3 regions of the Sphingopyxis sp. MG genome follow, and region 3 is predicted to be linked to each of the others. Evidence: riboswitches for the same ligand, from Rfam matches in the RefSeq annotation. Region 3 holds a riboswitch; each other region holds the start of a gene.

Region 1 (5,532 bases), 930 kb from region 3:
CGGGGCACGCCGGCGAGGTCGCGCTCCATCCGCGCGATCAGCGCTTCGCCGCGCGCCGGATCGCCGAGCGCGGTCGCGGTCAGGCGGATCGTCCGGCGGATGACGTCGAAGCTGTCGGCGGTCGGCAGGTCGAGCGTCCGAAAGCTGCCGCGCGGCAGCGCCGCGACCGCCGCGCTGCCGCTCGCGGGCATGCCGACGATCAGGTCGGGCGCCGCGACCAGTATCTGTTCGGCGGCGTTGCGGATCAGCGGCAGCCCGCGCGCCGCCGCGGCGGCCGCGGACATGCCGGGATCGGTCGCGTTGCGCGTCAGCCCGGCGATCCGGTCGCGGTCGGCAAGCGCGAGCAGCAACTGGTCGGCGCACAGGTTGAGCGACACGACGCGCTGCGGCGCGGCCGGCGGCGTCGCCGCTGGTGCCGTACGGCCGCCCTGCTGCGCCCACAGCGCGCCGCCGCCGGCGAGCAGCAGCGCGAGCGCGGGCAGGGCGGCGTATGGCGTCAAGCGCGTTCCTTCCCTCAGAAGCGCAGGCGGACGCCGCCATAGGCGGCCCGGCCCGGCGTCGCGATGCTGAAAATTTCCTCATAGTCGACCCCGAGCAGATTCTCGACGCGCCCGAAGACCGAGATGGCGTCGGTCACCCGGTAATCGGCGCCAAGGTTGACGAGCACATAGTCCTTCATCGCGACCACGACCGGGACATAGCTGGGGTTGATATAGGCGAGGTCGGTCGTGCGGCCGTTGTAGCGCAGCGTCAGCGTCCCCGCAAAGCGCTGGTCGCTGCTCGACACGGTGGCGTTGAAGCTGGCGATATGCTTCGGTCGCCGCACTTCGGGCGCGCCGTTCTCGCGCGCCTTGATCCAGCTGTAGGCGAGGTCGAAGCGAAGCTGCGGCAGCGGCCGCGCGCTGGCGAAGGCCTCGATGCCGTGCTGCTTGCTCGTCGTCGCGCGGTTCGCCGGAGTCGCGGTGAAGTCGGGCGCGGGATAGTTGGTGAAGATCTCGTCCTTCAGCGTCGAATCGAACCAGGTCGCCCCGATCGTCGCCCAGTCGTCGGCGCCGAAGCTCTGCTCGATCCCCGCTTCCCAGCCCTCGGACTTTTCGGGTTTCAGGTCGGGATTGCCGATGTAGCGGCCGTCGATATAGCCGAACAGCTCGAAATAGCCCGGATTCTTGACCCCGGTGCCATAGGCGCCGCGGATGCGCGTGCCGGTCGGAAGGCGATAGCTGCCCTGGACGCGCCAGGTCGTCGCATCGTCGAAGCGGTTGTTGTCGTCGTGGCGCAGCGACGCGCCGAGCGAGAGCGCGCCCGCGGTCAGCTCATATTGGGCGACCAGCCCCAGATTGTCGGTGTGGCGCTTTCCCTGAAAGGCGCCCGGCGTCAGCGTGCGGAACGCCTCGCGCTCGACATCGACCGCACCGGTCAGCCGGTGGGCGATCGCATCGGTCCCGAAGCGGATGCTAGAGGTCAGCGATCCCTTGTAGCGCTGTCCCTTGCTGCCATAGTCCAACCCGAAGGGGGAGCGGCCGTGGCGCGCGGTGTCGGAAAGCTGCCCCGACAGGCTGGTCACCCAGCGCCCGTCGAGCGCGGTCAGTTCGGCCGCCAGCAGGGCATGGAAGGATTCGGTCTCGACATGGACGCCGGGGCTGTCGACGATATAGCCGAAGCGCGGGCTCGTCGTGTCATATTCGCTGTCGTTGTTGTCGGCGTCGCTGAAGCCATAGCGCAGCACGGCGTTCAGCCGGAAGGCGTCGCTCGGCGTCCAACCCAGCTTCGCGCTCGCGCCGACCGTCTGCATCCCGACGTCGCGCACCCCGCCGCGCGCGGTCGGATAGCCGTTCGCGCCGTAATAGGTACCGGTGATCGCATAGTCGAAGCTGTCCGATGCGCCCGCGGCGCGGGCGCTGCCGGCGACGGTGCCGAACGACCCGCCCTCGATCCGGGCGCTCAGGCCCGGCGCCTCGCGCCCCGACAGGGTGATGTAATGGATCACGCCGCCGATCGCGTCGGAGCCATAGAGCGACGATTGCTGGCCGCGCAGCACCTCGATCCGCGCGGCGGGGTCGGCGAGCAGACCGCCGAAATCGAACTGGCCCTGATAGGGGTCGGCGACCTCGATGCCGTCGACCAGGACGAGGACGTGATTGGCTTCGCTGCCGCGGATGCGGATATCGGTCATGCCGCCGAGGCCGCCGGTGCGGCTGACCGCGACGCCGGGCACGTCGCGCAGCACGTCGGAAACGATGCGCGTCTGGCGCTGTTCGAGCGCTTCGCTGTCGATCGCCGTGACCGAGGCGCCGAGCTGGTCCGCCCGGACCCCTTCGCCCGAACGCGAGGCGGTGACGATGATCGCGTCGCCGGGGCGCGGGTCGGCGGCGGCATCGCCGGTCTGGGCCAGCGCCGGCGAGGTCGCCGCCAGCGCCACGATGGAAAGGCCGTATTTCAACATGGGAGTCCCCCACGCGCCGAGAGCGAAGGCGGGGACCTGCCGAGCCGCGTGCGCGATCGACCGGCGCACGGGCGGCGGGCTGGCGCAAGGCGCCCGCATTTCGTGCCCCGAAGCGGCCCCGGCCGCTGGGTCGTCGCTCGACGGAGTTCTCCGTGCCCTGGCCTTTCCCTGGACCGAGGCATTGAGCGACCCACGCCGGCAGGTCTCCTGGCTCGCGGGTCGTCGCTTGATGCACGCCTTCCCAGGTCGCCCCAGTGGCAGACCCGGTCGGGGACCGGGTCGGTGCATCGCGCTCGCCGCTTACAGTTGCAGGGACAGCCCCGGTTTCGAAGGTCCGGCCGGACCCCCTTACCGCGTTCCCTTTTAAGCCCCATCGGGGCACCGGCGCGATCAATGCAAGGTTGCCCTTGCGGCGCCCGCCCATAGCGCCTCGGCGCATTTTGGCAATCGGCTTTTGCGGGGCCTGCGCGCTTGCCCGAACCGTCCGCCGGGACTAGGAGCGCGGCGTGGCCGATCTTTCCGCCTTCCGCCGACCGGGCTGGCTGCTGCTGCCGGTGCTTCTCGCGCTGCTCGCGCGGGTGCTGGTCGCGCCGGGCTGGATGATCGGGCCCGATGCCGGGGGGTCGATCACCGTCCGCGTCTGTTCGGACCCGTCGAACCCCGGCGGGACGATGACCATCCCGGTCCAGACCGCGGGCGATCATCCCGATGGAGAGGGGCAGCAGCATTGCCCGTGGGGCGCGCTCGCGGTGGCGCCGATCGTGCCCGATGCCCCGGCGCTGCCCGCGGCGCCGGTGCGGGTCGACCCCGCGCCGCCGGCGATCCCCTCGCTCGGCTTCGCGCCGGGCATCGCCTCGCCGCTTCCCCCCAGCACCGGCCCGCCCGCCTTCGCCTGATTCAGACCGATCGCCGGCCGCGCTTTCGCGCGCGCCGGCCTTGCCTGATTTTCAGCGAAGGATTTTCCATGACCCGTTCCGTTACCCGTGCGGCGCCCCTGCCGGCGCTCGCCCTCGTCCTTTCCTTTTCCCCGGTGCTGTTTTCCACGGCCGCTCACGCCGAGGAGGCGACGATCATCGTCACCGCGCCGACGCTCGCCGACGCCGCGCAGCAGCGCGCGGCGCAGACCCCCGGCGGCACCGACGTCGTCACGCATCAGGATTATGCCGACAAGACGATCGTGTCGCTGCGCGATACGCTCGCCTTCTCGCCCGGCGTCTACCTCCAGCCGCGCTATGGGCAGGAGGTGCGCTTGGCGATCCGTGGCTCGGGCCTCTCGCGCGGCTTCCACATGCGCGGCGTCACGCTGTTGCAGGACGGGGTGCCGATCAACCTCGCCGACGACAATGGCGATTTTCAGGAGCTGGAGCCGATCTTCTTCGACCATCTCGAAGTCTGGCGCGGCGCCAATGCGCTGCGCTTCGGTTCGGGAACGCTGGGGGGCGCGATCAACGGCGTGACCCCGACCGGGCGCACCGCCCAGGGCGTCTATCTGCGCGGCGATGCCGGCAGCTTCGGCCTGCTTCGCGGCCTGGTTTCGGCGGGCGTCGCCAGCGGGCCGGTCGACGCCTGGGGCGCGGTCAGCGCCGACACGTCGGACGGCGACCGCGACCATGCGCAGCGCCGCAGCCTGCGCTTCCACGGCAATGTCGGGCTGACGCTCGGCGACGGGGTCGCGACGCGCTTCTATGCGAGCATCAACCGCATCCGCCAGCAACTGCCGGGCGCGCTGACCGAGGCGCAGGCGCTGACCGCCCCGCGCGGCGCCAATGCGAGCAGCGTCGCGGGCGACCAGCGGCGCGACATCGATTCGCTGCGCCTGCAGAACCGCACCCGCTTCGACCTCGGCACCGCGACGCTCGAGGTCGGGGGTTTCGTCAACGCGAAATCGCTCTTTCACCCGATCTTTCAGCTGATCGATCAGAAATCGACCGACGTCGGCGGGTTCGCGCGGATCGACTATGCGGCGGGGCCGGTCGAGGTGACGCTGGGGGGCGAGATTCGCCGTGGCAGCACCCACGCGCGGCAGTTCGTCAACGTCGCCGGCCGGCGCGGCGCGCTGACCCTCGACGCCGATCAGGAGGCGCGGACCGCGAGCCTCTATGGCGAACTGCGCGTGCGGCCGGTGCCGCCAGTGACGCTGATCGCGGGGGGCGTCTATGCCGATGGCATGCGCAAGCGGCGCGTCGGCTTTTCGGCGACCCCGGCCGGCGACGGGCGCGTCGCGTTCGACGCCTTTTCGCCCAAGTTCGGCGTGCTGGTCGAACCGGCGGAGCATGTCCAGATCTTCGCCAACTACAGCCGCTCGGCCGAATTTCCCGGTTTCGGGGAGGTGTTCCAGTCGATCGGCATGCCGCCCGCCAGCGCGCTGATCGCCGACATCCGGCCGCAGCGCGCCTGGACGGCGGAGATCGGCACGCGCGGAACGATGGGTCCGGTGCGTTGGGACGTCGCCTGGTATCGCGCGGCGATCACCGGCGAGATGCTGCAATATACGGTGAACAGCAGCATCCCCGCCGCGACCTTCAACGCCGACCGGACGCTGCATCGGGGGGTGGAGGCCGGGCTGGAGCTGACCCTCGCACCCTGGCTGCGGCTGCGCCAGACCTATGCCTACAGCGACTTCCGCTTCCGGGGCGACGCGCAGTTCGGCGACAATCGCCTGCCGGTGGTGCCGAGGCATGTCTATCGGGCGGAGGTCCGCATCGGCGGCGAGGCGCTGCACGTCGCGCCGACGCTCGAATGGGTGCCGCAGGGACCGTGGGCCGATTATGCCAACCGGGTGCGCACGCCGGGCTATGCGCTGGTCGGCCTGACCGGCGGCGCGCGCATTGCCGACGGGATCGACGCCTTCGTCGACGTCCGCAACATCGCCGGCAAGAAGGCGATCGGCGACGTCAGCGCGGTGATCGCCGCCGACGCCGCATCGGCGATCTATTACCCGGTCGAGCGCCGCGCCGTTTCCGCGGGCTTGCGCGCCCGCTTCTGACGCCGTGCTCCCGCACGCTCCGCCCGGCCGGGGGAGGGGCGTGCGGGAGCGACGGAACCTTGACGCGGGTCCGCGACTCTATGGAAAGGGGCGAAGCGGAAAG
Region 2 (5,532 bases), 1.5 Mb from region 3:
TATAGCGACGTGATGGTCGCGCGGGTCGAGCGTATCCGCGCCCATTTCGCCGCGCAGGCGTCCGGCGACCCGATCGCGGCGCGGCGGACCGCGGTGATGCGGCTGCGACTGTTGCAGGATACCGCGCGGCGCGCGCTGACCGACCGGCACGGCGCCGGCTTCTGGCTCAACCGGCGCGATCCGATGCGGATTTTCGCCGATCGCCCCTATCTGGACGACGCGATCGAGCGGCTGTTCGGCGGCGGGGTCAGCCGATGACCTTGCCTTGCAGTTCGCGCCACGCCTCGCGATATTGATCGGTCAGTTCGGCGACGAAATCGGCGGCGGGGCGCACCGCGCGCACCGACCCGATTCCCTGGCCGGACCCCCAGATGTCCTTCCACGCCTTGACCTTGGTATTGCCGCCCGAACCGAAATTCATCGTCTTGAGGTCGCCCTTCGGCAGCGCATCGGGGTCGAGCCCGGCGTTGACGATCGAGCCGCGCAGATAATTGCCGTGGACGCCGGTGAACAGGTCCGAATAGACGATGTCGGCGGCGCGCCCCTCGACGATCCCGGCCTTGTATCCGGCGTCGGCGTTCGCCTCGGCGCAGGCGATGAAGGCGCTGCCGATATAGGCGAGATCGGCGCCGCAGGCCTGCGCGGCAAGGATCGAGCGGCCGTGCGCGATCGCGCCCGACAGCGCGACCGGCCCGTCGAACCATTCGCGGATTTCCTGCACCAGCGCGAAGGGCGACTGGGTGCCGGCATGGCCGCCCGCGCCAGCCGCGACGGGGATCAGGCCGTCGGCACCCTTCTCGACCGCCTTGCGCGCGAAGCGGTCGTCGATGACGTCGTGAAGCGTGATGCCGCCCCAGTTATGGACCGCCTGGTTCAGCTCTTCGCGCGCGCCGAGCGAGGTGATGGTGATCGGCACCTTCCACTTCTCGCAGGTCGCGATATCGGCTTCGAGCCGGTCGTTCGAGCGATGGACGATCTGGTTGACCGCGAACGGCGCCGAGGGACGGTCGGGATTGTCGCGATCCCACGCCGCCAGTTCCTCGGTGATGCGGTGGAGCCATTCGTCGAGCAGCGTCTGCGGCCGCGCGTTGAGCGCCGGGAAGCTGCCGACGATCCCCGCCTTGCACTGCGCGATGACGAGGTCGGGGCCCGAGACGATGAACAGCGGCGAACCGATGACGGGCAGGCGAAGGCGGTCGAAAATCGCGGGAAGGGCCATGGGCGTCGCTCTCCGAATAGAGGTTTCGGCTGACCTTAACGTAAACGGAAGGCTGCGCAAGGGGGATCGCGGCTGCCTGTCACAAGCGCGAACGGGTCAGGACGGTGGGGGCGCGGTGGCGGTGCGGCCGAGCGCGCGCGGGCGCCGGTCGGGGCCGACGGCGACGAAGATGAAGACCGCTTGCGTCACCTTGTGTCCGTCCTCGGCATGGCGATCGCGCGCCCAGGCCTCGACCTCGACATGCATGGAGGTCCGGCCGATCTTCACCAGCCGGCCGAAAACCGACACCTCGTCGCCGACGAACACGGGGCGGTGGAAGGCCATGCCCTCCACCGAGACCGTGACCGCCCGGCCGCGCGCGTGGAGCGACGCGACCGAAGACGCGGCCAGGTCCATCTGTGCCATCAGCCAGCCGCCGAAGATATCGCCATAAACATTGGCGTTGGCGGGCATCGCGGTGACGCGGATCGTGGGCTGGTCCGCGGGCATGGTTTCGTCATGCATCATAGGCCTCCCGAATCCGCATCCGCTGCGCCGCGGCGACCATCGAGACGAGGGCCGGTCGCACCTCGTCCCACTTGCGCGTCTTGAGCCCGCAATCGGGATTCACCCAGAGTCGATCGGGCGGCAGGTGCCGTCCGGCGAGGGTCAGCAGGTCGGTCATCTCGCGCTCGGCCGGAATGCGCGGCGAATGAATGTCATAGACGCCGGGACCGATCTCGTTCGGATAGGCATAGCTTGCGAAGGCCCCGAGCAGTTCCATCTGCGACCGCGCGGTTTCGATCGAGATGACGTCGGCGTCCATCGCGCCGATCGCGGGAAGGATGTCGTTGAATTCCGAATAGCACATGTGGGTGTGGATCTGCGTGTCGTCGCGCACGCCGGAGGCCGCGATGCGAAAGCATTCGACCGCCCAGCCCAGATAATGCGGCCATTCGCCGCGGCGCAGCGGCAGCCCTTCGCGCAGCGCCGCCTCGTCGATCTGGACGATCGCGGCGCCCGCGGCCTCCAGGTCCAGCACCTCGTCGCGGATCGCCAGCGCGATCTGGCGGCAGCTCGCTTCGCGTGGCTGGTCGTCGCGGACGAACGACCAGTTGAGGATCGTCACCGGGCCGGTGAGCATGCCCTTCACCGGCCGGTCGGTCTGATCCTGGGCATAGCGCCACCAGTCGACCGTCATCGGCCGCGGGCGCGACACGTCGCCATAGAGGATCGGCGGCCGCACGCAGCGCGAGCCATAGCTCTGCACCCAGCCGCTGCGGGTGAAGGCGAAACCGGCAAGCTGTTCGCCGAAATATTGCACCATGTCGTTGCGCTCGAACTCGCCGTGGACGAGGACGTCGAGGCCGATCTCCTCCTGCCACTTGATCGCGGCGCGGGTTTCGACCTTCAGATAGCGGTCATAGGCCGCATCGTCGATTTCGCCCCGAATATGCGCGGCGCGCGCCTTGCGGACCTCCGCCGTCTGGGGAAAGGAGCCGATCGTCGTGGTCGGATAGCGGGGAAGCGGAAGGCGCCGGCGCTGCGCCTCGCGGCGGGCGGCGAAGGGCGCGGCCCGGCGCGCGGCGTCCGCATCGAGCGCGGCCAGGCGCGCGGCGACGGCGGGATCGTGGATGCGGGGCGAGGTCGCCCGGGCGACCGCGGCCATCCGCGACGCCGAAAAGGCGGCGAAGGCGGCATCCTCGCCTTCGTTCAACGCCCTGGCGAGCGCGGCGAGTTCCTCGATCTTTTGCGTCGCGAAGGCCAGCCATTGCGCGATTTCGGGATCGAGCGCGGTTTCGAGCGCCAGATCGACCGGGACGTGGAGCAGCGAACAGGATGGCGCGAGGATCAGGTCGCGCGTCGCCGCCAGTTCCTTGAGCCGCCAGTAAAGGTCGGAAAGGTTGGCGCGCCAGATGTTGCGGCCGTCGACGATGCCGAGCGACAGCAGGACGTGCGACCGCACCTTGTCGAGTGCCGGGCCGAGCTGTTCGGGCGCGCGGACGAGGTCGAGGTGGAGGCCGTGGACGGGCAGTTCGGCAGCGAGATCGAGATTGTCGCCGAGACCGCCGAAATAGGGGGTGAGCATCAGGCGTGGCCCCGCCGTCGCGAGCCGCGCATAGGCGCGCTCGAACGCGGCGCGCTGCGCATCGTCGAGATCGAGGACGAGGCAGGGCTCGTCGATCTGCACCCACTCGGCGCCCTGTTTCGTCAGCCGCGCGAGAATCTCGGCATAGGTGTCGAGCAGCGCGGGAAGCAGGGCGAGCGGTTCGACCGCCTTGCCCTTGGCGAGCATCAGGTAGCTGACCGGGCCGAGCAGCACCGGGCGCGTCTGATACCCCAGCGCCTTCGCTTCGTCATATTCGTCGAAGATCTTCGTCGAAGCGATGCGGAAGGTCTGGCCGGCGGTGAGTTCGGGGACGAGGAAATGATAGTTGGTGTCGAACCATTTGGTCATCTCCTGCGCGGTCGTATCGGCGGCGTGGCCGCACCCGGCGTGCATCGGATCGCCCTGCGCGCCGCGCGCCATCGCGAAATAGAGATCGGTATCGACCGTCTCGCCGTCCCAGTCGTAGCGCGCGGGGACGGCGCCGATCAGCGCCGAGGTGTCGAGCACATGGTCGTAGAGCGAAAAATCGTTCGACGGCAGGATGTCGGCCCCCAGCGCCTTCTGCCGCGCCCAATGGGCGACGCGCAGGCCAGCGGCTGCGGCGTGCAGGTCGGCGAGGGTCGATTTGTCCGACCAGTAGGATTCGAGCGCGACCTTGAGTTCGCGGCGAAGGCCGATGCGGGGAAAGCCTAAAGTGGCGACGCTGACAGTCATTTCGAGCACCTTGCAGGGGGCAAGGGCGACGGACAGACGCGAACGCACGATATCCCGCGTCCGCAGGGCAAGGGTCGGACGCAGCCATGCATGCGGCCTGACCGGGCACCCCGCCGGAGGACGTATCTGACGAGGCAGGTCTCCTGGCTCGCGGGTCGCCGCAGCGGTCTGGCCTTCCCGGTTCCTTGCCGAACCAGTGGCATGATCGACCGCCGCTCGCCGCTTACAGTTGCGGGGGCAGCGCCGGTTTTGCACCGGCTTCCCATCTTCGCTCCGCCCCGGATGCCCGGCGCGAAGAACCTCGACAGCATGCAGAATAGGCGCCGCGACGATCCTGTCAAGCACTATATAAAGAAATCTTTATATGTGTTTCGCGGCGTGGTGATTGCCCCTATCCTAAAAGGCAGTCGCCAGCAGCGCGGCGGTGGCGGCCGCGATCGCCAGCAGGAGCGCGATCTTCGGGCCGTGCGAGGCGAGAATATGGGTCCGCCGGCGATCGAAGGGCGGCCCTTCGACCGCATGAGAAAGCTCGGGTTCGGGCCGCGTGCGCGCCGCGAAGGCGGGCGGCGATGCGAGGGCGGGGCCGCTGATCCCGCTGGCGAGCGCCAGCTTCTCGAACGCCACCGCCATCTTCTCGCGGTCGAGGTGCCGGTCGATCGCCTCGCGCTCGGGGTCGGGATCGGGCGGCGGCGGCAGGCTTGCGACCCTGCGCTCGATTTCGCGGTCGAGCGCGTGGAGGCGGTCGATCGCCTCGACGATCCGCTGCCGGTCGCTGCTGGCGAGCGCCAGTTCGAGACGGGTCAGCGACAGCGCGCTCGCGCGGCAATATTGCAGGCTCCAGAACAGGTCGCTGCTTCCCCCGTCGGCGGGGAGCGGCCCGGCGGGCGCGACGGACGCGCTCGGGCCGCTGGCGGACGGGGCCTGGGATGCGTTCACGGGTCCTTCTCCTTCGCCGCCCCCCGGCTGCGCGCATCGGCTTAGGACCAAATGCGCGCACCGCGAAACGCCGATCGGGCCAGTCGTGACCGGGATGCGGCGGACGGGAGAGGGAAGGGGTGCGCGGAGGCCGGGGCGGCCCGCGCCGCCCCGGCCTCCGCGACCGGATCAGATCGCGTTCGCCGCCGACAGGATCGCGCGCACGCTGGCGGTCGCGACATCGGTGTCGAGACCGCAGCCGAACAGGCTGCGGCCGTCGGGGGTGCGGCATTCGACATAAGCGGCGGCCTGCACGTTGCTGCCCTGGCCGATCGCATGTTCCGAATAATCGACGATGTCCATCGCCGGGCCGCCCGATTCGGCCAGCGCGGCGACGACGCTCGACATCAGGCCGTTGCCGCGGCCGCTGATGCTGCGCTCGGCGCCGTCGATGGTCAGCTTGCCGGCGAAGATGCGGTCGGCGCCGCTCTGGCTTTCCGCCCAGCTCACGAGCTGGAAGCGCTTGCCGTCCGCCGCCAGATAATGCCCCTCGAAGGCGGTCCAGATGTCGTCGGCGGTCAGCTCGCGGCTCGTC
Region 3 (5,532 bases):
GGTGCAGGCGCGCGAAGACGGCGCGTTGGACGAGCGGATCGACGCCGTCGCGGCCATCGTCGCGCGCGATTGCGACCTCGCCGCGATCCGCGCGGCGGCGCGTGCGACCTCTCCGGCCTCATCCGTCCGACCGCGCCTGCGTCCGCCGGGGCAGCGCATCGCCCTCGCCGCCGACGATGCCTTCGCCTTCTTCTATCCGCATCTGGCGTCGTGGTGGCGCGATGCGGGCGCGGAGATTTGCAGCTTCTCGCCGCTCGCCGACGAGGCGCCGCCGATGGACTGCGACGCCTGCTGGCTGCCCGGCGGCTATCCCGAACTGCACGCGGGCAGGCTTGCCAGCAATGCGCGCTTCATGGCGGGGTTGCGCGCCTTCGCGGCGCGCGCGCCGGTGCATGGCGAGTGCGGCGGCTATATGCTGCTCGGCCGCAGCACCGAGGATGCGGACGGCATCGTACATCCGATGGCGGGGCTGCTGCCGGTCGATACCAGCTTCGCGAAAAGGAAGATGTCGCTCGGCTATCGGCAGGCGCGGCTGTTCGCGCCGACGCGCTTCGCCGATGCCGAAACGCCGCTGTGGGGGCATGAATATCATCATGCGACCATCACATCGACGAACGAAGGCACCCCCTTCGCCCGGCTCGCCGACGCGGCAGGTCGCGATCTCGGCCCCGCCGGCCATCGCGCCGGTCCTGTGACGGGCAGCTTCTTTCACTTGATCGCCTGACGCGATTTGCCTAACGAGCGGGCCGCGACAGGTTCCCCGAAAGGGGATTGAAAGGGAATGGGGTGCGAAACCCCTGCTGCCCCTGCAACTGTAAGCGGAGAGCCATCGGGCCATATGCCATTGGGACCATCGGTCCTGAGAAGGCGGCCCGGACCGGCGTCGACCCGCGAGCCAGGAGACCTGCCCGTCGCCGTCGTCTTTCGCGCGGACAGGGTGTGCCGGGCGGACGGGGGTGAACCCGACAGACGACAAAGGTGACCGCGCGGCTGCGCGGGCCGATGTCGTTCGCCTATCAGGGTGGGCCGCCATCGACCCAGCGACCGAATGGTCTTGTCGATGGGGTACCCTATGTTCCGTGTTATTGTTCGAAGTTCCATTTCACTGGCGGCATTTGCAGCCGGCTTTCCCGTATCGGCCGCAGAAGCCGCTAACGCCGCCGCGACGTCCGAAGAGGACAGCATCGTCGTCACCGCGACGCGCTCGCCGCTCGCACTCGACGAGGTGCCGTCGACGATAACCGTGCTCGACAAGACGGCGATCGACCGGTCGCAGGATATCGGCGCGACCGAGTTGCTGTTGCGCACGCCCGGCATCACCGTCTCGCGCAACGGCGGCTATGGCACCGCGACATCGCTCCGCATCCGCGGCGCCGAGTCCGATCATACCGTTGTCGTGATCGATGGCGTGAAGCTCAACGATCCGGCGGCCGCCGGCGGCGGCTATAATTTCGCCAACCTGCTGGTCGGCGACATGGAGCGGATCGAAATCCTGCGTGGTCCGCAGTCGATCCTGTGGGGCAGCCAGGCGATCGGCGGCGTTGTCAATATCGTCACGGCCATCCCCGAAAAACCGCTGGAAGGCAGCTTCGACATCGAGGCCGGATCGCGCAACACGGTCAGCGCGCGCGCCGCGATCGGCGGCCGCACGGGACCGCTGAACTGGCGCATCGGCGGCCAGAGCTTCACCACCGACGGCATTTCGGCGATCGCCCCAGCCTTTGGCGGCGGCGAGCGCGACGGCTATCGCAACCGCAGCGTGACGGGCCGCGCCGAACTGGCGCTTGCTTCGAACCTCAGCGTCGAAGTGCGCGGCTATTATTCCACGGCGCGCGTCAATCTCGATTCGACGAGCGGCGATACGCCGGACTACGCGCTCAACGAGGAATTCGTGAGCTATGCCGGCGCCAACTTCGACCTGTTGGACGGGCGTTTCCGCAACCGGATTTCCTATTCCTACACCGACACCGATCGCAGCAATTACGGGCCGCTGCGCGCCCGCCCCGTCAGCCTTCAGGCCAAGGGAGAGAATCGCCGCTGGGAATATCAGGGCAATATCGATGTCACGCGCGGCGTCAGCGCGGTCTTTGGCGTCGAGAATGAACGGTCGAGGTTCCGCAGCCGCTCGCCTTCGGGTTCGCTGGCGACGCCCCTTCCCGACTTCGCGATCGGCAAGGCGGACGTGACGAGCCTTTATGGCCAGCTCAGCGTCGAGCCCCTGAACGGGCTGACGATCAACGGCGGCGTCCGCCATGACGATCACGACCGTTTCGGCGGGCAGACACTGTTTGCGGCGGGCGGTGTCTGGCGGCTGCCGACCGGGACCATCCTGCGCGCGAGCTATGGCGAAGGCTTCAAGGCGCCGACGCTGTATCAGATGTTCAGCGAATATGGGAATGTCGCGCTCGACCCGGAGGAAGCGCATGGCTGGGAAGCAGGGATCGAGCAGCAATTGTTCGGCCGCGCTCTGACGGTTGGCGGGGTCTGGTTCGATCGCATCACGACCGGGCAGATCATCTTCAATTCCTGCTCGCCCACCACGCCCAATCCGCTCTGCTTGGTCCCTGGCGATTCCACGCGCCGTTCGGGCTATTATTCCAATGTCGCGCGCGGCGAGGCGCATGGGATCGAGGCGACGGCGGCGCTGACGCTGGGCGCGCTGACGCTCGACGGCAATTATAGCTGGATCGTGGCCGAGGATCGTTCGCCGGGCGCGACCAATTTCGGCAGGGACCTGCCGCGCCGTCCGCGCCACGCGGCCAATGCGTCGGTCGGCTACGCTCTGCCCTTCGGTCTCGACGTCGGAGCGGCACTGCGCTGGTCCGGCAAGAGCTTCGACAATGCGTCGAACAGCATCGTCCTCGACGATTACACGCTTATCGACCTGCGCGCCGAATTCAGATTGTCGGAGAATGTCCGCTTCTTCGCGCGTGCCGAGAACATCTTCGATGAGAATTATATGACGGCCTACCGTTACGGCACACTAGGCCGCGCCATCTACGCCGGTTTCCGGGGACGCTTCTGATGCGCCCGAATTTTCAGCCAGAGGAGAAGAATATGAAGACGCCTTCTACCGCTCTCGCACGCAATGTCTGGGTCGGCACCATGGCCGGGGTGAGCACCATCGCCTCGATGATTCTCGCCTGTGCAACGCCCTTTCCGTCGCTGGCCGCGCTGGCCGCGACGCACGTGCCGCGTCGCATCGGACTGATGCTGATGTTCGTTGCCTGGTTCGCTGCGCAGGCCGTGACCTATTTCATGCATCAGACGGGCAACCCGGCGTGGCCGTTCGCGCTCGGCATGGCGGCGGTCGTCTCGTTGCTGTCGGCGGAGGCCGTTGCGCGCTCGATGCGCAGCCTCCCAGCGGCCGTGCGGATGAGTGCCAGCTACACCGCCGCCTTCGTCGGCTTCAAACTCGGCATTCTCGCTTGGGTGGCACTGCTCGACCATGGCTGGTCGGCCTTTTCGGGCGAAGTGCTGCTGCGCCAGTTCGTGCGCTATGGCGCGATCTTCGCCGGACTGCTGGCGGCGCAGGCCCTGCTGACGCGCGCGGGCTTCAGCCTCGACGCGCCCGCGAACGTGTCGAGACCGCAGGCCGCGTGACGATGCTTCGCCCCGCCGCCGACGGCCCCTCTGTCATCGTGTGCAACACCTGCCGTCACGGCGAGGATGCGCGCGAGGATGAAGAGGGCGTGCGCGGCGGGGCGCGGCTCGCCGGGCTGCTGCGCGGACTTGCCCGCAGCGAGCCCGCCTATGCGCGGATCGCGGTGGAAGAAATGCCCTGCCTGTTCGCCTGCAAGGAATATTGCGCGGTCCATATCCGTGCGCCGGGAAAGGTCGGCTATGTGCTCGGCCGCTTCACGCCGGACGACGCGGCGGCGCGCGCAATTCTCGACTATGCCGTGCATCATGCCGCCAGCGCCGAAGGCCGCGTCGCCTATGCCGACTGGCCGGAAGGCGTGAAGGGACATTTCCTCGTCCGCGTTCCGCCGCCGGGATTCGTCGCCGAATGACCGCCTTTGCCTCGATCGCGGATTTCGAGGTCGCGCTGGCGCGTCCGCGCAATATCGATGACGAAGCGCAAGAGGCTGCCCGCGCGCGCCAGATGACGCTGACCAAGCCCGCCGGATCGCTGGGGCGGCTGGAAGACATCGCCATCTTCTTCGCCGGCTGGCAGTCGCGCGCGCGCCCGCGCCTCGACCGCGCGCGCGCCGTGATCTTCGCCGGCAATCACGGCGTCGCCGTGCACGGCGTCAGCGCTTTTCCCTCAACCGTCACGGCCCAGATGGTCGCCAATTTTGAGGCGGGCGGCGCGGCGATCAACGCGCTGTCGACTACTGCCGGACTGGAATTGCAGATCGTCGCGCTCGACCTCGACCGACCGACAGCCGACTTCACCGCCGCACCCGCGATGACTCCGGCCGAATGCCTCGACGCGCTCAACGCCGGGGCGGCGGTCGTTGACGAGGGGATCGACATGATCGTGCTGGGTGAAATGGGGATCGCCAATTCGACCGCTGCCGCCGCGCTATGCGCGCGCAGCTTCGGCGGCACGGCCGCCGACTGGGTCGGCCCCGGCACGGGCGTCGATACTCAGGGCGTGGCGCGCAAGGCCAAGGTGGTCGAGCGCGCGGTCGCCGTCCATGCCCATGCCGGGCGTTCGGCGTTCGAGACGCTGCGCCGCGTCGGCGGCCGCGAGACGGCGGCGATCGCCGGCGCGGCGGTGCGGGCGCGGCAATTGGGCGTTCCCGTCCTTCTCGACGGCTTCATCTGCTGCGCGGCGATCGCGCCGCTGGCGGCGGACAATCCGGTGATCGCCGACCATTGCATCGCGGGCCATTGCTCGGCCGAGCCCGGCCATGTGCTGCTGCTCGAAAAGCTTGGGCTCGATCCGCTGCTGTCGCTCGGGATGCGGCTCGGCGAAGGGAGCGGGGCGGCGGTGGCGGCCGGGGTCGTCCGCGCGGCACTCGCCGCGCACGACCGGATGGCGACCTTTGCCGAGGCCGCGGTGTCGGCATCGCTATGACCGGCTTCGCGCTCCATTTGCTGCGCCATGGCGCGCCCGAGCGACCGGGGCTGCTGCTGGGCCGGACCGACAGCGCGCCGACCATGGAAGGAATCGCCGCCTGCGTCGCGCAGGCGCGCACCGTCGGCGCCGAACGGCTGATCGCGTCGGACCTGCGGCGCTGCCGGCTGGCGGGCGAAGCAATCGGAGCGGCCATCGGCCGGCCGCTCGCCGTCGACCCCCGCTGGCGCGAAATCGATTTCGGCGCGTGGGACGGCCGGGCGACCGAAGAGATCGACCGCGAGGCGATGGCCCGTTTCTGGGACGATCCCGACGCCAACCCGCCGCCGGGCGGCGAACGCTGGTCGGCGCTCGTCGCGCGCGTGTCGCGCGCCGTCGCCGAGTTGGAACCGGCCCCCACGCTCATCGTCACGCACGGCGGCGCGATCCGCGCGGCGCTGCACGGTCTCTGCGGCTTCGAACGGCGTTCGATATGGTCGTTCGACCTGCCATATGGCGTCCTCGTC

Evidence for each region. A riboswitch is a leader RNA that binds a small molecule or an ion and turns the genes downstream of it on or off. The one in region 3 is predicted to bind cobalamin.
Region 1: linked by a shared signal. The riboswitch ahead of C3E99_RS17160 (TonB-dependent receptor plug domain-containing protein) and the one ahead of C3E99_RS12940 (TonB-dependent receptor plug domain-containing protein) in region 3 are both predicted to bind cobalamin.
Region 2: linked by a shared signal. The riboswitch ahead of metE (5-methyltetrahydropteroyltriglutamate--homocysteine S-methyltransferase) and the one ahead of C3E99_RS12940 (TonB-dependent receptor plug domain-containing protein) in region 3 are both predicted to bind cobalamin.

The regions. Positions count from the first base shown of each region.
Region 1 is NZ_CP026381.1:3,741,982-3,747,513, reverse strand. Features, by position in the region: gene C3E99_RS17165 (ABC transporter substrate-binding protein) at 1-500, opposite strand, end outside; gene C3E99_RS17160 (TonB-dependent receptor plug domain-containing protein) at 515-2,443, opposite strand; cobalamin riboswitch at 2,624-2,843, opposite strand; gene C3E99_RS17155 (DUF2946 family protein) at 2,950-3,339, shown strand; gene C3E99_RS17150 (TonB-dependent receptor family protein) at 3,408-5,429, shown strand.
Region 2 is NZ_CP026381.1:1,259,126-1,264,657, forward strand. Features, by position in the region: gene C3E99_RS05775 (AHH domain-containing protein) at 1-258, shown strand, start outside; gene C3E99_RS05780 (NAD(P)H-dependent flavin oxidoreductase) at 248-1,219, opposite strand; gene C3E99_RS05785 (acyl-CoA thioesterase) at 1,316-1,726, opposite strand; gene metE (5-methyltetrahydropteroyltriglutamate--homocysteine S-methyltransferase) at 1,716-4,022, opposite strand; cobalamin riboswitch at 4,139-4,341, opposite strand; gene C3E99_RS05795 (hypothetical protein) at 4,419-4,958, opposite strand; gene leuA (2-isopropylmalate synthase) at 5,127-5,532, opposite strand, start outside.
Region 3 is NZ_CP026381.1:2,807,829-2,813,360, reverse strand. Features, by position in the region: gene C3E99_RS12945 (cobyrinate a,c-diamide synthase) at 1-724, shown strand, start outside; cobalamin riboswitch at 737-926, shown strand; gene C3E99_RS12940 (TonB-dependent receptor plug domain-containing protein) at 1,073-3,025, shown strand; gene C3E99_RS12935 (hypothetical protein) at 3,058-3,603, shown strand; gene C3E99_RS12930 (DUF1636 domain-containing protein) at 3,606-4,013, shown strand; gene cobT (nicotinate-nucleotide--dimethylbenzimidazole phosphoribosyltransferase) at 4,010-5,026, shown strand; gene C3E99_RS12920 (histidine phosphatase family protein) at 5,023-5,532, shown strand, end outside.